4 regions of the uncultured Oceanicoccus sp. genome follow, and region 4 is predicted to be linked to each of the others. Evidence: predicted binding sites of a transcription regulator. Region 4 holds the regulator's gene; each other region holds the start of a gene.
What was found. The regulator sigma-54, encoded in region 4, starts transcription at its own class of promoters, with help from an activator protein. The targets are predictions, from matches to a motif close to TGGCACANNNNTTGCNNT.
Positions count from the first base shown of each region.

Region 1 (5,559 bases), on a different contig from region 4:
ATATCGGTTTGGTCTATTGGTTCAATCATTGTCAATACTGCTGATAATGCCGGCGGAGGCTTTGAGTTGTTCGCTGAGAAAATTGCCGGTTTGGTTAAGTTGACCGACAAGAAGATCCAAAGCTGCAAACTGGGAGCGATAGCGTGCTTCGATTTTTTCCAGTCGAAACTCAAGATCAAGCCGTTGCTGCTCAATAACATTCAATTCTTCTTTCAGGGTTGCTTCTCTGGTAGCAATTGTACCGCCGGACTGTAAAAAAGAATCTAGCAACGCATTCAGCTGTGTTGCTACGCCATTCTCACCAGAAAATAAGCTACCAAACTTATCAAAGTTTGCAGATAGAGCATCGTTGAGGTTGGCCGTGTAGCTATTGGTTGATTCCTCGGTCAAGCTAATGGTGCCATCTCGGTTTGTTGAAAAACCAAGATAAGACAGGTGATTAAAATCTTCAGGTGCGCCTTCGATAGTGCTGGTCATAATGCGGCGCAGCTGTTGTTCGATAAGACGTGCGCTTGAATCCGAGCCAAGGATCGCGCGGTCCCCAGTTTCAGTGTCGTAGTCGGTCAGTTCGTTTATCACCATCATCAGCTCGTTATAGCTTGCCGCAAAGGTGGTTATTGCAGATTTTACTGCTGTGTTATCAGCAGCTATATCAAGTCTCGCCGTGGAGGGGTTTAGCGGGTCATTATCAGCGCTGACGGCAGTTATTGTTACGCCATCGATTACGCTATCAAATACATTGCTTGAGCTATAGGTATTAAAACCATCAACCGTGATATGTGCATCTTGGGCGGTGCTTTCATTAGTCAGTTGGTTGCCAGTCGCATTGAGGCCACTGTCGGCAAAGTGAAATTGTGATAAACCGTTGTCATTGATATTGTCACCATCACCGGTATCAACCACACTGATGGTGATTTGATTGGCTTCACCAGTGTTATCAGATGTCAATACAATTTCAGTATTGGTGTTGTTATTACTGGTATCGAGATCAATAGTTAACAAGCTAGCGGTAATGCCGACATTGCTTGCGGCGTTATTGATGGCATCGACAAGGTCAGCCAGGCTGTCGTCAGCAGCTACAGTAACGTCAAAGCTATTGCCACCAACCAACCCTATAGTGAGTATGCCTTCACCCACAGTGGCGTTCGGATTATCATAATTAGCTGTACTGACTAATTTGCTGGCCTTAGCTAATGCCATTACTTGGATATTGTAGCTGCCAGATTCAGCATTGGAATCTGCCATCGCGGTGAAAGATTCCGGATCACTGACAGTTGTTTTTCGGCTGGAGAAAAAATCAGCATCAGCCAGATTGTCCAGCGAGCGTTGAAAGTTGGCCAGAGTGCTTTTTAAACTACCGTAAGCTGAAATACTGGCTTGAGTCTCAGTTTCTTGGAGGTTAAGCCGGTTTTCTGCTGGTGCTCGTTCAGCGCTAAGAATGTTGCTAATCAGATTGTCCAAATCTAAACCTGAACCAACACCCAATGAAGTAATAGAGGCCATGATTATTTACTCGTTCTCAATAGATATCGCTGCCAACTCTTAGCCGAAAGTTTGACGTGGATAAGATTTAAATGAAATTGAGCATATATCGTGCCATAAGATTGGCTTGTGGTGCTTTTCTTGCCAGTATGGTTTGAAGGGGGTCAATCAGATGGCCGGTTGATGTCAGCCCTCTTTATGTGACTTAAGCTTGCTCGTCTAGAAATAGGCTGGTGTTATGTTGCTCCATAAAGGCTGCCAGTTTAATGCTTTCCTCCGTTGGTATTTCTCGAATTAACTCTTCCGTTTCAGAATCGTAAACTTGAATGACGATAGCCCCAGTTTCATCTGAAACACTAAAAGATAGCGTTCGTTGTAAGTTGTGAAAATAGTCAGTCAGTTTGCTGGCAGTTTCTTGCAGTTGCTGCGGGTCAACGACTTCAGTCTGTTCAGCTTGTGCCAATTCAGCTGAGGTAGATGGCATTGGCTTGGCAGTTTGGGCGGTTATCGTCGCCTGCAGACTATCAACAATGTTGTTAAGCATAGTTATTTACCTTTGCATCCGTGGGCTACTGATTGCTAATGCTACTGCAATAAAGCCAGAATTTGCTGCGGAAGCGCATTAGCCTGTGACAGTATCGAAATACCTGCTTGCTGTAGAATCTGGTTACGGGTCAAGTTGGCTGTTTCTTCGGCAAAATCAGCATCCTGTATCTGGGAGCGTGCTGCAGAGATATTCTCGGAAATATTGCTTAAGTTCGAAATGGTTGATTCAAGCCGGTTTTGTATCGCAGCTATGTCGGCCCGGCTATTATTGATGGTGGTGATCGCGGCATCGGTTATACCTATGGCCTGCTGGGCGCCTTCTGCCGTAGATAAATCGATAGAAGCGACGCTTAACGGGTCACCTAAAGTAATAGCGCCACCGCTAACAATGCCAGCAAATTCTAGCTCAATGTCTCGAGTGCTAACTGCATTGGTGAAATCCAAACTACCTGTATGGATTAGAGTAATTTCAAAATCACCTCCACCTCCAAATTCAACGTCGTTTATAGTTATCTTGCTACTGCTAGTGAGGTCCAGTTCATATGCCAGATTGTCACCGTCCGTATCAATGATATCAAGACCACCACTACCATCGGCAGTGATGGTCACACCGGTGGGAGGACCACCTTTTTGCTCAAGATCTGTTAGCAACTTTGTGGCTATATCAGCTGACGAGTTGCCACTTGACGCAGTGGCACTAAAGGTAATTTTACCCACCATGATACTAATAACATCCCCGGCTGAGGTTGGGAAATTGCCAATATTTATTTCCGTAGTCGCCTTAACGCCAGAGAGTTCGGCCAGTCCATTATAGGCTGTGGCCAGATCTCTGGCGCTAATACCATCAGTTAAGCTGATCGTTTTAGAGCTACCACCAATAGCAGACAGGGTGATTGAATCACCTGGGTTCGCTGTAAAACTAGTTGTTCTGGATTTGTCTGAAAAGCCCTCTAGCTTTTCAGCAGTAACGGCAAAACCACCTGAATTATCCTCAGCAGCAAAACCTGAACCTAAATTAATATCAATAGTTTCTTCAGCGTTCGCACCGATCTGCAGGCTTTGCTGACCAAATGAGCCGTCTAACAGTCTCTGTGTGCCGAATTGAGTGGTATCGGCAATTCGAGTAAGTTCTTGTTGCAGTTGAGCAACCTCTTTGTTGAAATTATCTCTATCGGCAACGGTATAAGTACCATTGGTAGCTTGGATCGCCAGCTCCCGCAGACGCTGCAGGATGTTGATGCTCTCTCCCATCGCACCCTCAGCCACTTGCAATACCGAGATACCGTCATTGGCGTTGCGAGCGGCCTGATTCAGACCTCGGATTTGTGAGGTGAATCGATCGACCATGGCAAACCCCGCCACATCGTCCTTGGCAGTGTTGATTCGAAGGCCTGTAGACAGACGTTCTAGCGAGGTCTGTATGGCCCCTTGCGATATCTCCAGATTGCGCTGAGCATTTAGAGATGCAATATTGGTATTAATAATCTGTGGCATGGTCAGTTTTCCTTTAATTGTCCTCAGAGAGACTATCGGCGCACTTTTAGTTATCTTTAACCTTTTTATTCAAAACTTGTAATTATCAAATATATCCTGCCTAGAGAATTGGTTTGAAGTCCTTTTGCATAGGGAAAATAATTGATAATCAGTTATTTGCCGGTGGTTGGAAAGCTAAGCAGGATTCAAATTTAGCTAAAGTAATTGGATGGTCGTCCGATAGTTAGCAGCAGTAGAGATATTTCAGGCCGCCATTATTAACCACAGGATTACCGCTTATGCTCAATAAAGCTTCAGCCCAGTATCAGCAGGTGAGTACTCACTCAGGTATTGAAGATGCCTCCCCGCATCGCTTGATACAGATGTTAATGGAAGGGGTGTTACAGCGTTTGGCTCAAGCCAAAGGCGCTATTCAGCGCAGCGCAGTCAACGATAGGGGTGAGGCTATTGGCAAGGCAATTACCATCGTTGGCGGTTTGCGTGATAGTTTGAATAAAGAAGTCGATGGCGAGCTAGCCGCTAACCTTGATGATCTTTATGACTATATACAGCGCCGTTTATTGGCGGCCAATATCGGTAGCAGTGAAGAGATTGTTGATGAAGTGATGACCTTGATGAGTACGATCAAGGCTGGCTGGGATGGTATCGCAGAAGACGTTGCTTAAGGCTTAGACGCGATCAACTGATGAGTCAGTGTTCCAATGGCCGGTTTTCCGGCCATTCTTGGTTATGGGCTGCTGCAATAGCCAATGGGCGGATTGCCGCAGGCGAGCCTAGGTTATGCCAATCGTACCGAGTGGCTTTAAATCTGCAACAAATGGTAATTGAGAGGTAACTGCCATCGGTTGAGATGAAATTTTAGCTACTTAAGTGCCAAATAATCTAACAATTTAAGCCTGTAGATCTTAATTTATGCGCCATAAATTTGACCTGTCAAAAATAATTGGCGCATTTAGGTCGTTTTACGTGTTAAAGTAGTGCTTAGTCAAAAAGCTGACAATTTTAACAATAACTTTAACTAAATATCCCTTTTTTGGCATAGATAGATAGTTAGATATCAAGAGTTTCAATCCATGTGGGAAGACAACAATATTATCGTTATCGACGATAATGACCAGCGTCGGCATGATGCGCAGGTAATTTTAGATTTTTTAGGTGAAAACCCGCTGACATTTTCCTGCCAGCAGTGGGCAGAAGTATCCAACAGCGATGCGGCCAAGGAAAACACCCGTCAGATCAAAGCCTTGGTTTTTGGTGAAAACGGCGGTTCCCCGCTTGAACAACGTTTGCAAGAAACACAGCAGTGGGATCGTTCCTGCCCGATTATCCTGATGGGAGAGCATCAGCTGGATCAAGTCGAGGATATCGATTTGCAGCACAAGGTGATTGCGCAGTTGGAATTCCCGCCCAGCTATAACAAATTTATCGATTCTCTGCACCGCGCTCAGGTTTACAGGGAACAGTACGATATCAATGCTGGCCGTGTTCAACAGCGGGATGTACAGTTATTTCGCAGCCTGGTAGGCACCAGCCGTGAAATCCAGAAGGTGCGTGAAATGATGGCGCAGGTGGCAGATAAAGATGTCACCGTATTGATTACCGGCGAATCGGGTACTGGTAAGGAAGTGGTTGCCCGAACACTGCATTACAACTCCCATCGGCGCAATATGCCCTTTGTTCCAGTCAACTGTGGCGCAATACCTCGCGAGTTGCTGGAAAGCGAGTTATTTGGTCACGAAAAAGGTGCATTTACCGGTGCGGTGACCGCTAGGGCGGGGCGTTTTGAAATGGCTCAGGGCGGCACCTTATTTCTCGATGAAATCGGTGATATGCCGTTAGATATGCAGGTTAAAATCCTGCGTGTGCTGCAGGAGCGCTGCTTTGAGCGTATCGGTGGTAATAAAACCATTCAAACCGATGTACGAATTATCACGGCTACCCATCGTCAGCTTGAAGATATGATTCGAGATGGCGGTTTCCGCGAAGACCTTTATTACCGCCTTAATGTCTTCCCCATCGAGATGCCGCCACTGCGCG
Region 1 is NZ_CAXAHB010000059.1:1,244-6,802, forward strand. It holds gene AACP44_RS07030 (hypothetical protein) at 1-29, opposite strand, end outside; gene fliD (flagellar filament capping protein FliD) at 22-1,503, opposite strand; gene AACP44_RS07040 (flagellar protein FlaG) at 1,688-2,026, opposite strand; gene AACP44_RS07045 (flagellin) at 2,068-3,522, opposite strand; gene fliS (flagellar export chaperone FliS) at 3,801-4,187, shown strand; gene AACP44_RS07055 (sigma-54 dependent transcriptional regulator) at 4,596-5,559, shown strand, end outside.
Region 1: a site for sigma-54 is predicted at 1,582-1,599, ahead of fliD (flagellar filament capping protein FliD). Genes of this name have one in related genera too.

Region 2 (5,559 bases), on a different contig from region 4:
GAGATATTCAAAGGCACCGCCTTGATAAGAGGCCACGGCGCTTTCTAGATCAGAGTGTGCGGTAGTGATAATCACCGGCATATCCGGATGCGACCGATTAATTTTTTCTAGCAATTCCAGGCCGTCCATGCCAGTCATACGGATATCGCTGATAATAGCGTCAGGGTTTTCTGTGGCAAGTTTGCGTAGCAGGCTCTCACTGTTATCAAAGGTTTTTGTTTCGATACCGGATTGATTAAGGGCCTTTTCTAATACCCATCGAATTGAACGGTCATCATCAACAACCCAAACACTATTGTTTGTATTCATTATTTGTTCTCCAGAGCGTTATCCGGCCTGTCCGTACCGATTAAATATTTCATTAAAGTCATTGAGCCGGCAGCGGAATAAAAATAGAAAAAGTGGTATTGCCGGGTTCACTGCTGCACTGAATCAAACCGTGATGGTGATTAATAATTGATTGCGCAATAGACAGTCCAAGGCCAGTGCCGTCTGCGCGGCCACTCACCATCGGCAAGAAAATAGTTTCACGAATTTCTTTGGCAATGCCCGGGCCATTATCTGTAATATCAATACGACAAACCAAACGGTGGCGGTCAGTGCCGATAGTAAATTGTCTAAAGGTACGTGTTGTTAAGGTGATCACTGCATCGGGGCCTAGCTGATCCATCAGTGCCTGCATTGCATTGCGAACAATATTCAGTATCGCTTGAATCAGTCTCTCCTTGTCACCTTCAAGCTCGGGAATACTGGGGTCGTAATCACGAGCGATGCGAATTTGGCCGGCGGTTTCTGCATCCACCAGACTTTTAACCCGCTCAAGTACTTCGTGAATATTGAGCATTTGCAAGTCGAGCAATTTATTCGAGCCCAGCATACTGTCAACCAGATTACCAAGCCGGTCTGCTTCCTCAATAATAATATTGGTGTAATCTTTCAGGTCTTCACTGGGTAGCTCTTTCGCTAACAGTTGTGCTGCGCCGCGCAATCCGCCCAGAGGGTTTTTAATCTCGTGAGCCAGGCCTCTAATTAGCGCCTGTGAGTTTTGTTGTGATGACAGCAAGCCTTCCTCACGACTGATACGCAATAAACGGTCGAGGGGATAAATCTCAATAATCAATGAGGTGGTTACATCGTGTTCGATAACCGGACTTACCGCGCAATCGACGGTGATGGTTTGGCCGTTAGAGAGTAATAAATGTGCCTCGCGTTTGGTAAAGGCGCTGATATTATCGATGGCATCTAGCAAGTTGGCTTGATCATTATTGACTTCGGTAAACAGTTGGCTAATAGGCAGTCCGAGAACTCGGCTACCGCTGACGTCTAACAATGCTTGAGCTGCGGTATTGATATAACTCACAGACAGACTGGTATCGATCTGCAAAATCGCCGTTTGGAGGTTATCCAGTATTTCGGTATGTAGCTTGTCTGGGGCCATGGAAACTCAATAGGCATCGGTTATCGGCGCAAGATAGGGCACCGTAGATTAGAGACAAAAGGCTAAATGCAAAAACCAAACCATATCTTGTGTTATCAGCTGATTACTGCCAAAAGCGCCTGATTATTGGCCGCACGCGCTATTTGTGGGCGTGTTCGGCTAGTTATTGATCGATGATTATAAAGGAAAAAGCACCAAAAAGGTGCACTTAGGTGGGCGATTTGTGTGCGGTATTCAATGTTGGTGCTTTGAGTGGTCCAGATCACAGCAACCACCTGTTCAAGCCAGGGTAGAGCTGAATGCTGGTTAAAGGGCTGATGACAGGCTTCCAGAGGTCGGTCGAGCTATTGCTATGATTGGCCTGATCGCTATTCAACTGTCGTTGGTGCACGCAATAAAAAAGCCCGCATAAAGCGGGCTTTTTAAACTGAAAACTACTGCTGGCTAGTTGTGGTGCAACCTAGCAGGAGTAGTACATATCAAACTCAACAGGGTGAGTGGTCATATTCAGTTTCTCTACTTCTTCAGATTTCAGCGCGATATAAGCATCGATCATGTCGTCATCCATAACACCACCGGCAGTCAAAAACTCACGGTCGGCATCAAGTGCAGCCAGCGCTTGTTCCAAGCTAGAAGCAACCGTTGGGATTGCAGCGGCTTCTTCAGCAGGTAGATCGTACAAATCCTTATCGGCAGCATCGCCAGGGTGGATTTTGTTCTTAATACCGTCAAGACCAGCCATCAACATACAAGCAAACATCAGGTATGGGTTAGCCGTTGGATCGCCGAAACGCACTTCGATACGACGTGCTTTAGGGTTCGGTACGAAAGGAATACGGATAGAGGCAGAGCGGTTGCGTGCTGAGTAAGCCAGCATAACCGGTGCTTCAAAACCAGGAACCAGACGCTTATATGAGTTAGTCGATGCGTTAGCAAAAGCGTTGATGGCGCGAGCGTGCTTGATGATGCCGCCAATGTAGAACAGGGCCGTTTCAGAAAGACCGCCGTAAACATCGCCAGCCATGATGTTTTCGCCATTCAGGCTCAAAGACTGGTGAACGTGCATACCGGAGCCATTGTCGCCCACTAGAGGCTTAGGCATAAATGTTGCTGTTTTGCCGTAGGCATGAGCAACATTGTGAACACAGTATTTGAAGATTTGGATCTCATCGGCTTTTTGTACCGCTGAGTTGGGGCCAACACCAATTTCACACTGTCCGGCAGTACCCACTTCGTGGTGATGTACTTCAACATCAAGACCCATCGCTTCCATGGCATTACACATGGCGCCACGAAGATCATGTAGCGAGTCGACCGGAGGAACGGGGAAGTAACCACCCTTAACACGGGGACGATGGCCGGTGTTGCCATCGGCAAAAGATTTGTTAGAAGACCATGCCGCTTCTTCAGAATTGATTTCGTAGCCGGCACCGCTCATTTCGGCATGCCATTTAACATCGTCAAATACGAAGAATTCTGGCTCTGGGCCAAACATGCAGCTATCGGCAATGCCGGTAGATTTCATGTAGGCTTCAGCGCGCTCGGCAATAGAGCGTGGATCACGGTTGTAGCCTTGCATAGTAGAAGGCTCAACGATATCGCAACGCAGGTTTAATGTGTTGTCGTCAGCAAAGGGGTCGATAACGGCAGTAGCGTCGTCAGGCATTAAAATCATGTCTGATTCGTTGATGCCTTTCCAGCCAGAGATAGACGAGCCGTCAAACATTTTGCCTTCTTCAAAGAAACCGTCATCGATTTCAGTGGCAGGAATAGTGACGTGCTGCTCTTTACCTTTAGTATCGGTGAAACGTAAATCTACCCATTTCACATCGTTTTCTTTGATCATACCCAGAGTATTCTCTGACATTCTCGACTCCTCAATAGTGAATTACTTGTTAAATTTAAAACTACAAAACTGTTTCCTGGCTTTTGTCTTCTTATGAGCAAACGCCATCTATCGTGTGGCTTATAGAAAAGCAATATATATGCCAGCTACACAGGGTGGCTAAGTTATTGAAATAGCAACGTTTTGGTGCAGGCAAGCGACAAGGTGTTGTCGAATATGCACCATTTTGGATCTTATTAATAATTGTGTTCTATTTTGGTGCAACCAGCACAAGAAAGCGACACAGTTTAAACCATAATGGGGCTTCAAGAAACTCCCTATCAATGTTTTCTCCGATAGCTGTCTGAACAGACACAGATGCGTATAATGCCGGCCAAGTAAACCTAGGGACCAGATCCATCCATGCAATTTATTGTTAAATTTTTTCCTGAGATCACTATCAAGAGCCGGCCTGTGCGTAAGCAGTTTGTTAAAACGCTGCGCAACAATCTGCGTACTCTGCTCAAGCCACTCGATCCTGCGGTGTCGGTGCAGAGTGATTGGGACAAAATTCTTGTCAGCTCGCAAAGTAACGATGAAAGCCTGCGCTTGCAAATGGTTGAGGTGCTGTCCTGCACCCCTGGCATCGCGCATTTTCTGGATGTAAAAGAGTTTCCCTATGTTGATATGCACGATGCGTTTGTAAAAACCCAACAACTATGGGGCGATCGTTTGGCAGGGCAAAGTTTTGTCGTGCGTTGTAAGCGGACGGGTAAACATGATTTTAATTCGCATCAGCTGGAACAATATATTGGCGGTGGACTTAACCAGTATTGTGAAACCGGTGGCGTAGATTTGCATAACCCCGATATTACTGTCCGCTTGGAGTTGCGTGACGACAAGTTGTTTATCGTCAATCAGCGTCATAAGGGTTTGGGTGGTTACCCTCTGGGTAGTCTGGATTCTGTTATTAGCTTAATCTCCGGTGGTTTTGATTCTACAGTTTCAACCTACCTCACCATGAAGCGCGGTATGCGCACGCACTTTTGTTTTTTCAATCTCGGCGGTCGAGATCATGAGATTGGTGTCAAAGAAGTCGCTGTTTATTTGTGGATGAAATACGGCGCATCATCCAGAGTAAAATTTATTTCCGTACCGTTTGAAGCTGTTGTAGCAGAAATATTAAAAAATGTGAATGACTCGCAGATGGGCGTCATTCTAAAACGAATGATGTTGCGGGCCGGTGCGCAGGTTGCTGAAAAATTAAGTGTTAAAGCTTTAGTGACGGGGGAGGCGGTGGCGCAGGTTTCAAGCCAAACGCTGACCAATTTAACCGTGATTGATGCCGCCACTGATATGCTGGTATTAAGACCGCTAATCACTATGGATAAAGAAGATATCATTCGCACCTCTCGGCAAATAGGCACCGAAGCCTTTGCTGCGGCTATGCCAGAATATTGTGGTGTCATTTCAGTCAAGCCAACCACGCGGGCTAAACCGTTTAAGATAGAACATGAAGAAAGCAAATTTGATTTTGCGGTATTAGATAAAGCATTAGAGGACGCTGCTTATATCAATATTAATGATATCGCTGAACAAGCCTTAGAGGTGCAGGATGTTGAAGTGCTCAACGTTCCGATTCAAGATGGTGTGATTATCGACCTGCGTCATCCATCCGAAGAAGAGCGAAAGCCTTTAACCATTGCCAACGTCACTGTTCAAAAAATTCCCTTCTATGATTTGCATAGCCGTTTTGCGGAATTGGATAAATCAAAAAGCTATCTGTTGTACTGTGATAAAGGTGTTATGAGTAAACTGCATGCCTCGCATTTGGTGGAGCAGGGTTATAACAATGTCAAAGTCTATCGGCCCTAACGCGATTACTGTGTGACAGGGTTAATCGATAAGTTATAAATTTTATAATGGCCGTTCTCGTTGACCAGCGTTATATTGATATGCCCCTCGGTCAGTTCAAATTTGGCATTGGTTTGATAGTTGATCTTACTGTCCCCCAGCAAAGAAAATACACTGGCTAGTCGCGAAAATTGCAGAGGCTCAAAAGACTGCAGCGCGCCAAACTGTTGATATCTTATTAATAATTGTTCGATCTGTTGGTCAGACGTTGTTTTTCTAGCGGCTGAAGATAAATGCTCTAATAGAGGCTGTTTTTGCCACTGCCCGATATCCATCAATATATCATTGATGGCAGGTCTGGCTTGGTGGTCATAGTACGCTTGCTGCTTGGCGGTATAAAAATAAAGTACGATACACAGTGTTAAAAAAAATAATGTGATAA
Region 2 is NZ_CAXAHB010000005.1:22,226-27,784, forward strand. It holds gene ntrC (nitrogen regulation protein NR(I)) at 1-309, opposite strand, end outside; gene glnL (nitrogen regulation protein NR(II)) at 368-1,438, opposite strand; gene glnA (glutamate--ammonia ligase) at 1,899-3,305, opposite strand; gene thiI (tRNA uracil 4-sulfurtransferase ThiI) at 3,687-5,138, shown strand; gene AACP44_RS01285 (hypothetical protein) at 5,144-5,559, opposite strand, start outside.
Region 2: a site for sigma-54 is predicted at 3,412-3,429, ahead of glnA (glutamate--ammonia ligase). Genes of this name have one in related genera too.

Region 3 (5,559 bases), on a different contig from region 4:
AGAGATTTTATAGTTCGTCTATTTATAGTTCGTCTATTGATAGCCGCTCTATATGTCGAAACAATTTTGATATTGTCATAACTCAATGATTAACAAAGAGGTAAGTCATGACCTTTAATACCGCGCTCAGTGGGCTTCGTGCTGCTAATACGGATTTGGAAGTAACCGGTAATAATATTGCCAATGCCAGTACTATGGGTTTTAAACACTCGCGTGCTGAGTTTGGTGATGTTTATGCTAGTTCGTTAGTGAACAGTGTTAATGATAAAACGGGTAATGGTGTATCAGTGAATGCGATTGCCCAACAGTTTGATCAAGGTGTTTTATCCTTAACCGGCAATAGTTTGGATTTGGCCATCGATGGTAGCGGATTTTTTATTTTGTCGGATAGCTCTGGCGCGACCAGTTTTACTCGTGCAGGTTACTTTGGTTTAGATGAATCGGGTTTTATTACTAACAATACCGGTTCGCGTTTGCAGGGCTTTTTGCCAACAGAATCGGGGGGTGTCGGCGGTACGCCTGATGACCTTCGCGTTCAGGCTATCGATTTGCCACCAAATGCGACCCAGCAAGTGGATTTATTATTTAATTTGGATGCAAGAAGTGCCAGTCCCGTTAATACTACCTTTAATCCTCAAGATGCCGATAGTTTTAATAGCTCAACTTCTCTAACCGTGTTTGATAGCCAGGGTCAATCTCATGTGCTTTCAAGCTACTTTGTAAAATCGTCATCACTAGACAATGTTTGGAATATGTATAACTTTATTCCGGATGCCAACGGTGTTTTACAAAATGTATTGGCGGATGGAGAAATCAGTGCGGTAGTAGCTGCAGCAACAGATGCAAATAACCAAGCACAAGCTGCACTCAATAACGTGACGGAAGCAGTAACTGCCGCCACTACGGCTGTAAATTCGTTTTCAGTTGCTAATGCAGCAGCACTGACGGCAGCTTTGAATACAGCTAGAGCGAGCTTAGTTACAGCTAGTACTTCAGCGGTGACACCAGCTTCGGGCACGGAATATCAAGGCGTTATTGACTCCATCGATGTAGCCATTGCCTTAGGCAGTAATTCCGGTGATGCGGCCAATGTTTCCGAGGCGCAAGCTATTTTGGTTGAACTTAATAATGTTGATGCATTAACGGCGACGGCTGCTGGTAGTTCCGCTAGTATATTGGCTGACTACACCGCTATATTTGGCGATGGAAAATCATACTTTGAATTAACTTTTGGTACAGATGGTACTTTGCAAAGTACAGATCCATTGCAGTTAAATATTAATAACTGGAACCCTGATAGTGCCAATCGATCCTCAACTGATGGTTCTACGGCAACGGTTTCTGATTTTATTATTGATATAAGCCGGTCTACCCAGTTTGGCAGTGCCTTTGCAGTGACTAAGGTTGACCAGAATGGTTCTGCCGCCGGCCAATTAAATGGTTTGGAAATTAATAACGCCGGTGAAGTCTTTGCCCGTTATACCAACGGCGAAGAATCGCTATTGGGCCAAGTAGCGATGGCATCTTTTGCCAATGAGCAGGGCCTGATTCCGCAGGGTGAATCTTCATGGGTGCAGTCGCTTGAATCTGGTAACGCTCAAGTGGGCGTTCCGCTAGCCCGCAATTTAGGTGCAATACAGTCAGGTGCTCTGGAGGAATCCAATGTGGATCTATCGGCAGAATTAGTCCGCCTAATTGTTGCCCAGCGTAACTTTCAGGCCAATGCAAAAACTATCGAAACAGCTGATGCCGTGGCCCAGACCATTATTAATATGCGATAGCTAATACCCGCTAGTTAGTTTGCTCAGTATTACCCTAAAGCCGCGATTTTCTTCGCGGCTTTTTTGTTTCGGGCTTTTACCTTTAGAGCAAACTTGGCATTCATTTTGCAATTTACCTAATAACATAAAAATGCTAACGAAAACCTTTAAATACAGTGTTTTCACGCCAAAAGCGGCAAACAAGTTCCACCTGATATTGCCAGGCGGCAATCATTATCAAAGCGGAGAACAATATGGATAAGGCGGTATATATAGCCATGGCAAGCGGTCAGAATATTATGGCGGCGCAGGCTATACATGCAAATAATCTCGCTAATGCCAACACCACTGGATTTCAGGCGGATTTTGCTCAGGCCAGATCATTGGGTGTTTATTACGGCGAAGGTCTTAGCACCCGTGCTTACTCCCGTGCCGAAAATCCCGGTACAGATTTTAATCGTGGCGCCCTTAATGAAACCGGTCGTGATCTTGATATGGCGGTAGAGGGTGATGGTTGGATTGCCATTCAGGCCCCCGATGGCAGTGAGGCTTTTACCCGCGCCGGTTCATTAAAACTTGATCCTACCGGCCAGTTATTAACCGGCAATAACCTGCCGGTGTTGGGTAATGCCGGTCCCATCGCACTCCCGCCGGCGGACAAAGTAAGCCTGGGCGCTGATGGCACCATTTCCATTCGACCTGCTGGCCAGACTACCGATGTATTGGCCACCATCGACCGGATCAAACTGGTTAAGCCTGATAGTGTTGATTTGGTGAAAGGCAATGATGGTTTGATTCGTCATCGTGATGGTGAAAAACAATTGCCTGACGCCAGTATTCGATTGCGTTCCGGTTTTCTGGAAACCAGCAACGTCAATGCAGTCGATGAGTTAACCAGCATTATGGCTCTGGCTAGGCAATTCGAAGTTAACGTCAAAATGATGAAAGTCATCGAAGAAAATTCTAGCGCAGCATCGCAGGTGTTGCGCACCCAATAGTGTTTATTGGCTAGCTGTATTGCAACTGCTAGTAGCGAAGTTTAAAGCTTTATAAGAGGTTATATATGAATCAGTCATTGTGGATTAGTAAAACAGGCTTAAGTGCGCAGGATACTCGTCTGGCCACCATATCCAATAATCTGGCCAATGCGGCAACAGTCGGCTTTAAGCGGGACGATGTGGTGTTTGAAGATTTGCTGTATCAAATCCGTCGTCAGCCCGGTGCACAGTCTTCGCAAGATACGCAGTTGCCCTCTGGTTTACAGGTCGGTACCGGTGTTCGTGTTGTCGGTACGCAAAAAGAGTTTTCTGCCGGCAGTATGCAAATTACTGATAAGCCTTTGGATTTGGCGATCATTGGTCGCGGCTTTTTTGAAATTTTACTTCCAGACGGCAGTGCAGCCTATACCCGTAATGGTCAGTTCCAGATCAATGCCGATGGCGCCATGGTGACGGCAGGCGGTTTGGAACTTCAGCCAGGTATTACCGTACCCGATGATGCACAAACTGTGTCCATTAGTTCCGATGGTATTGTTCAGGCCACTATTGCCGGTCAACCAGACCCGCAGATATTAGGAACTTTAACCGTCACTAACTTTGTAAACCCTACCGGATTGCAGGCCATTGGTTCCAATCTATTTACCGAAACAGCGGCCAGCGGTAGTCCTAATACAGGCACTCCCGGTAATCAGGGTTTGGGTAGTATTGAACAGGGTTCCTTAGAAAATTCTAATGTGGATGTGGTAGAAGAGCTAGTCAGTATGATTACCACCCAGCGAACCTATGAAATGAATTCAAAGGTGATTTCGACAGCCGATCAAATGCTGCAATATATTTCGCAGAATCTTTAGATCTAGCTAATCAATTAAGATCATCATGTTAGGTATCATATGATAAAGCTAATGAGTCGACAGTGTATTTTAGGTGTATTGGTGGCACTGCTTTCGGCCTGCGCCATTGGGCCGCAGCCTTTGCCGGATGACCCTGCCTATGCGCCGGTGATTCCAGCCGCAACAGAAATCCCCAAGCCAAACAGCGGTGGCATTTATCGCCCGAATTTTTCAGTAGCTTTATTTGAAGATCGTCGCGCTATGCGCGTAGGCGATATTATTGCGGTTATTTTGAGTGAAAGAACTCAGTCCAGTAAAACCGCTGATACAGAAATTAGTAAAGAAAATGCGATCTCGATGGATGCCGGTACGGTGCTCGGTGTCGTGCCTTCGCTGGGTGATTACAACTTACAGACTGCAATCAATCAGAATCGTGAGCTAATCGGTGAAGCGTCCAGCGATCAGAGTAATAGTCTGAGCGGTAGTATTGCCGTTACAGTTTCAGAAATTCTGCCTAACGGTTTAATGGTGGTGCGAGGCGAGAAATGGATGACCTTTAACCGCGGTGAAGAATTTATCCGTATTCGCGGTTTAATCCGTCCTGAAGATGTGCAGCCCGATAACACCATTCTTTCCACACGTTTGGCTGATGCAAGAATTACTTATAGCGGTACTGGTGACTTGGCTGATGCGAATAAGCAAGGTTGGGCTTCCCGTTTCTTTAATAGCCAATACTGGCCGTTTTAATGGATGTTGAGTGTTCTTATGTTGTTATCTAATTTACGTAATCATAAAAATCTGGCGGTGAAATGCCTGATAGCGATTGTATTGTTGTCGACAACGACGCTATCGGTGCAGGCAGAGCGATTAAAAGATATTGCTGATATTGCTGGTGTGCGTGATAACCCATTAATCGGTTATGGTCTGGTAGTCGGTCTGGATGGTACCGGTGACCAAACTAGGCAGACACCTTTTACTACTCAGTCTTTTCGTTCAATGTTGCAGCAGTTAGGTATTCAAATACCTGAGGGCCAATCTTTTCAGCTAAAAAATGTGGCAGCGGTAACAGTCCATGCCACTTTGCCTCCCTTTGCCAAGCCCGGTCAAAATATTGATGTCACAGTTTCATCTATTGGTAATTCAAAAAGCTTGCGCGGTGGCAGTTTACTGTTGTCGCCTCTAAAGGGCGCCGATGGTCAGGTTTATGCCATTGCACAGGGCGAATTAATTGTTGGTGGTTTGGGTGCTGAAGGTGAAGGCGGGTCAAGTATCACCGTTAATATTCCCAGTGCTGGTCGTATTCCCAATGGTGCAATAGTTGAGCGTAGCATTGCTAATAGTTTTTCTCAGGGTACACATTTGACCTTTAATTTGAATCGCCCGGATTTCACCACTGCTCGTCGCGTTGCTGAAAGTATTAACGAGCTACTTGGTTCAAATATTGCGAACGCTTCTGATGCAACTTCAATTCATGTCACCGCACCAACAGATCCAAACCAACGTGTTTCATTTATGTCGCTACTGGAAAACGTAGAGGTTGATCCAGGCAAAGCGCCAGCAAGAGTGGTGATCAATTCACGTACCGGCACCATCGTAGTGGGTGAACATGTTCGGGTGCGAGCAGGTGCGGTTACTCATGGCGGTTTAACGGTCACCATTACCAATACTGCAGCAGTGAGTCAGCCCAATGCGTTTGCCGGTGGCGACACAGTCATAGTGCCGCAAACGGCAGTGAGTGTCGCTGAAACAGCGAATCGTATGTTTGCTTTTGAAGCCACTACTACGCTGGATGAATTGGTTAGAGCGGTTAATGAAATTGGTGCCGCGCCAGCGGATTTAATGGCGATTTTAGAGGCGCTGAAGCAGGCCGGTGCCTTGCAAGCTGACCTGATTGTTATCTAACGGATATTATTTGTGATAAATGCAACTAGCAACCATGCCAGTGTCGGCGCTGATTCTTATACCGATTTG
Region 3 is NZ_CAXAHB010000061.1:669-6,227, forward strand. It holds partial or broken gene AACP44_RS07125 (flagellar hook assembly protein FlgD) at 1-13, shown strand, start outside; gene AACP44_RS07130 (flagellar hook protein FlgE) at 108-1,781, shown strand; gene AACP44_RS07135 (flagellar basal body rod protein FlgF) at 2,015-2,758, shown strand; gene flgG (flagellar basal-body rod protein FlgG) at 2,824-3,609, shown strand; gene flgH (flagellar basal body L-ring protein FlgH) at 3,649-4,335, shown strand; gene AACP44_RS07150 (flagellar basal body P-ring protein FlgI) at 4,354-5,490, shown strand; gene flgJ (flagellar assembly peptidoglycan hydrolase FlgJ) at 5,503-5,559, shown strand, end outside.
Region 3: a site for sigma-54 is predicted at 1,876-1,893, ahead of AACP44_RS07135 (flagellar basal body rod protein FlgF). Genes of this name have one in related genera too.

Region 4 (5,559 bases):
ATGGGCACACCACTGGTTAGCATGACCGGCAATCCCGACTCAACGCTATCAAGCTCCGCTAATGTGAATTTAAATGTCGCGATATCTGAAGAAGCCTGCCCACTGAATTTAGCCCCAACATCAAGCACCACCGCCGCTCTGGTTATGGGTGATGCACTGGCTATCGCGCTGCTAGAAGCCAAAGGTTTTAGTGCTGAGGATTTTGCCTTCTCCCACCCCGGCGGTGCGCTAGGTCGCAGACTGCTGTTAAAGGTTGAAGACGTTATGCACACAGGCAAACTGATACCAAAGGTCAATACTGGGACCAAGCTAAGTGATGCCCTGCTGGAAGTCACCAGCAAGGGTTTGGGTATGACCACTATTGTTGATGACGGGCAATCACTGTTGGGCATTTTTACTGACGGTGATTTGCGCCGCACACTGGATCAAAATATCGATATACACAACACATCGATCAATGATGTGATGACCACTGACTGTAAAACAGCCTCAGCCAATATGTTAGCCGCTGAAGCTCTGGCGATTATGGACAATGGAAAAATCAGCGTATTAGCCGTTATCGATGACAACAATCGGGCTATTGGTGCAGTACATTTACACGATTTACTGAACGCAGGGGTAGCCTAGTAAGCGAAACTCAAAGGCCGCCAATTATTAGCAGAGATAAAAAAGCTTTTTAATCAATGAAACTATTCAGCACCCGCCATATCAATACCAGTATCGCCGCCATGGCAGGTCTGGTATTGCTGATTTTTTTATTAGCTTATTTTGAAACAGGTACCACACCGGCGCTGAACGATAACAGGCAAACTGAGCAGCACCCCAATTTCTATCTTATCAATAGCTATAGTGAACAATATGATAAAAGCGGATCGCTAGATATGATTATGGTCAGCCAATCGGTACAGCATAACCCCAAAGATGATAGCATCAGCCTGCAACAGCCTTATTTTCAATTGTTTCAGGACGGTGTCACGACATGGGAAATCAAAGCGCTCTCTGGCACTGTTTATAACCGCGGTCATAAAATCGACCTGCAACATCGGGTAACGATGATTAATCAGAGCAAGCAATCCTCGTTAAAAACACCCCAGTTGTTTATCTATCCTGATAAGAAGCGTGCAAACACTGAACAAACCGTAACTCTGCAAAACCCTAACAGTGTTACTCAGGCCATTGGTATGGAAGCTGATTTAAACACCAAGCATATTACTTTACTCGATCAAGTCAGAGGCCAATATGAGCCAACGATGGCACCAGACAATGCTGAATAAATTATTTATTAACTTGAGCTTATTCTCGTTGGTCATGCTTGGCCAACACGCAATAGCTCTGCCAGAAGACAGTCAACTGCCAATTAATATTGAATCTGATCGAGCTAGCCAAAAAGCGCTTAAAAATGGTGAAAAAACCGAATACTTCGGCAATGTACTGATGACACAGGGCTCAGTTAAAATCTCCGGCGATCATATTATTGTGCATAGTAAAGATAGCAAAGTAACCTCGATTAGGGCCTTGGGTAAACCCGCTCAGTTTGAGCAACAATCTGATCCCAACAAGGCGCCGATCAAAGCCAATGCCAACCGGTTAGATTATCAACTCAATCAGGATATCGTTATTTTGAGTGATAATGCATCTATTCAACAAAACGACACCACCGTCAGCGGTAAAAAGATCGAATACAATATTGCCACTGAGCAGGTGAAAGCCAGCAGCGGTAAAGAGAAATCGAGTCGGGTTAAGATGGTGCTGATACCTGAAGCTAGCGACAAAATCGACCATAGCGATTCAAACACGCAATAAGGAAAACCATGTCAGTACTGACCGCCAATCATCTGGCCAAAGCCTATAAATCTCGCCCAGTAGTGAAAGATGTTTCTCTAGAAGTTCACAGCGGCCAAGTCGTAGGGCTACTGGGGCCTAATGGTGCGGGCAAAACCACCTGTTTTTATATGATTGCTGGCATCGTCACCGCAGACCGGGGCAATATTCAACTTAATGGTACTGACCTGACTGGCCTGTCAATGCATGGCCGAGCCCGCCGAGGCATTGGTTACTTACCTCAAGAAGCCTCGATATTTCGCAAACTCACAGTCGCTGATAATATTTCCGCCATTCTTGAGACCCGCAGTGACCTTAACAAGCAACAACGTGACGAAAAATTGGAGAACTTGCTACAAGAATTTCATATTACTCATATCCGCGATAGTCTAGGTATGGCGCTATCAGGGGGCGAACGCCGCCGAGTGGAAATTGCTCGCGCGCTGGCTACAGAACCCTCGTTTATTTTGCTGGATGAGCCCTTCGCAGGGGTTGACCCCATCTCAGTCGGCGATATCAAACAAATTATTAACCATTTAAAGACGCTGGGGATTGGCGTACTGATTACCGATCACAATGTCCGCGAGACACTGGATATTTGCGAGAAGGCCTATATCGTAGGGGAAGGTCATATTATCTCTGAAGGAACTGCGCAAACGGTGCTAAATAACCAAAAGGTGCGTGATATTTACCTTGGACACCAGTTTGCCTTATAAGAAAATGGCAGTTTTACGCAAAATCGGTATAAGTCTTGCTAGGAGCAAAATCCACCGTTACACTAACCCCGTGCATAACAATCAATAGATCCCATTATTTGATATTTTTCAACGGCGTAAGACACTAAGCAACCCATATCCCAAACCGGCAGCGCATCCTAACAAACAGTTCGGCAGAGATATGCAGTATGGGTACTCCGACAATCTATGAAACAATCGCTACAGCTTAAAATCGGCCAGCAGCTGACGATGACGCCTCAGCTCCAACAGGCGATTAAACTACTGCAATTATCCACTCTCGACCTGCAACAAGAGATTCAGCAAGCACTGGAAAGCAACCCCATGCTTGACGTTAACGAAGAGCAGGAAGCCGAGCATAATCAGGAAAACGTCAAAACCGAAGAAGTCAATTTTAGCGATAACGTAGCAACCAAAACCGAAAACATTGAAGTTGAAGGACCTAGCGCCGATAGCGAATGGCAGGAAAATATCCCCGAAGACCTTCCCGTCGATACCCAGTGGGACGACGTCTACCAATCCAGCACCCCATCCACTTCCAGTTCGTCACAAGCCTCCTCAAGCAACGAAGATTTTGACTTTGATTCGCGCAATAGCACGACCGAATCACTCCAAGATCACTTGCTATGGCAACTTAATCTTACCCGTATGTCCGATGTGGATCGCAGTATTGGTATGGCCATTATTGACGCCGTCGATGACAATGGCCGCTTGACCCAATCTCCAGAGCAACTTCACACCAGCTTTAACCAATACAACCCCGATATCGAGCTTGACGAAGTGGTTGCCGTGTTACATGGCATCCAACAATTTGATCCACCCGGGGTGGCTGCGCTGGATTTACAAGAGTGCCTAGTGATTCAACTGAATCAACTCGCCGCTGATACCCCTTGGCTCAAACAAGCCAAGGATATAATCGATCGCCATCTGTCTTTGCTAGGCAACCGCGATTATGCGCAACTGTTACGCCGCTCCAGACTCAAAGAACCTGAACTGCGCGAAGTACTCAATTTAATCCAAAGCCTGAACCCCAACCCCGGTGAAATGATTACCCCGAATACCACAGAATATATCGTCCCTGATGTCTATGTGAAAAATATCAAAGATCGCTGGGTGGTTGAGCTTAATCCGGATATTGCCCCCAAACTAAGAATTAACAGCGACTACGCTTCGCTGGTAAAGCGCGCCGACAATAGCGATGACAATAATTTTCTGCGTGACAACCTACAAGAAGCTCGCTGGTTTTTAAAAAGCCTACAAAGTCGCAACGAAACATTGATGAAAGTCGCCACCAAAATTGTAGAACACCAGCGCGGTTTTTTAGAGTACGGTGAAGAGGCGATGAAACCGCTGGTATTACACGATATTGCAGAAGCCGTTGAAATGCATGAGTCCACCATCTCGAGAGTGACCACACAGAAATATATGCATACACCCAGAGGGATCTTCGAGCTCAAGTATTTCTTTTCTAGCCATGTCAGCACTGACTCTGGCGGCGAATGCTCTTCAACCGCGATTCGCGCCATGATCAAAAAGTTAATTGCAACAGAAAACCCGAAAAAGCCATTAAGCGACAGCAAAATTACCGTAGAGCTGGGTAATCAAGGCATTAAAGTAGCCAGACGTACTATCGCCAAATACCGTGAATCACTGATGATACCGCCCTCGAATGAGCGAAAACAGTTAGTTTAGCTTCAGTGATTGTTGCACTTGCGATCAATTCAATAACAATCTGTTCGCAAGTTGATGTTTATACTCGACAGATCGGTACTCAAAGGAGTACCTTAATTAGTACAACCGCCTTAATTAGTACAACCGAAAGGAACTACTTATGCAAATCAATATTAGTGGGCACCATGTAGAAGTCACCCCCGCACTACGGGACTATGTCAACACCAAACTCTCCAAGCTGCAGCGACATTTCGGCAACATTACAAAAATCGATGCTACCCTAACCGTAGAAAAGCTGATACAAAAGGCAGAAGCTACGGTGTCTGTTGCCGGCGCCAATTTATTTGCCGCCTGTGAGTCTGATGATATGTACTCCGCCATTGACCAACTTACCGATAAGCTGGACAGGCAATTAATCAAACACAAAGAAAAAAACACCAGCCATAACTAAGGCACTGGTACCCGTGAGACATTGGTACTCGTTACTAAAGAGACCGCACTATACTCTTTTGCTGTTACATAACAATTATACAGAATAAAAGGTCCATACCGTTACCATGAAACTTGATAGCATCCTAAGCCCCGACCGCACCCTCTGCGGCGCACTGGGCAGCAGTAAAAAACGTGTATTAGAAAATATTTCACAATTTATTTGTCAGGACCTGTCGGAATTTAATCCCACCCAACTATTTGAAAGCTTGATCGCTCGGGAAAAACTGGGCAGCACCGGTTTAGGCAATGGCATTGCCATCCCCCATTGCCGCATCACCCAATGCCAACAGATTATTGGTACACTAATCAAGCTGAACGAAGCGGTGGATTATGATGCCATAGATAACCAACCGGTTGACTTACTATTTGTTTTGCTAGTGCCGGAGCAAGCACATGATGAACACTTAAATGTGCTGGCAACTTTGGCTGAGCTATTTAGCGACCCCGCGTTCTGCCAACAATTGCGCGGCGCGAACAGTAGCGAAAGTCTTTACCGCTTAGCCGCTGGCAATTAACCGTACCAGAACGGGTAAGCACACCATTTAAATAGTTAAGAGTCAGATCAATGAAACTTGTGATTATCAGCGGACGCTCCGGCTCCGGCAAAAGCACCGCTCTCAATCTGTTGGAAGATGAGAGCTATTACTGCATTGATAATTTACCAGTGGCATTAATTCCACAAACAGTAGGCCATTTACAAAATAGCCGCGCCCTTGAGCACAATAAAGTAGCTATTTGTATTGATGCCCGCAATGCCAGCCAAGATTTATCGAATCTGGTCGATCTAGTTCAAAACAAACCCGCCGACCTTGATATTGATATCTTATTCTTGGATGCCGAC
Region 4 is NZ_CAXAHB010000013.1:12,885-18,443, forward strand. It holds gene AACP44_RS02640 (KpsF/GutQ family sugar-phosphate isomerase) at 1-627, shown strand, start outside; gene lptC (LPS export ABC transporter periplasmic protein LptC) at 684-1,274, shown strand; gene lptA (lipopolysaccharide transport periplasmic protein LptA) at 1,264-1,803, shown strand; gene lptB (LPS export ABC transporter ATP-binding protein) at 1,812-2,537, shown strand; gene AACP44_RS02660 (RNA polymerase factor sigma-54) at 2,745-4,247, shown strand; gene raiA (ribosome-associated translation inhibitor RaiA) at 4,387-4,677, shown strand; gene ptsN (PTS IIA-like nitrogen regulatory protein PtsN) at 4,784-5,233, shown strand; gene rapZ (RNase adapter RapZ) at 5,284-5,559, shown strand, end outside.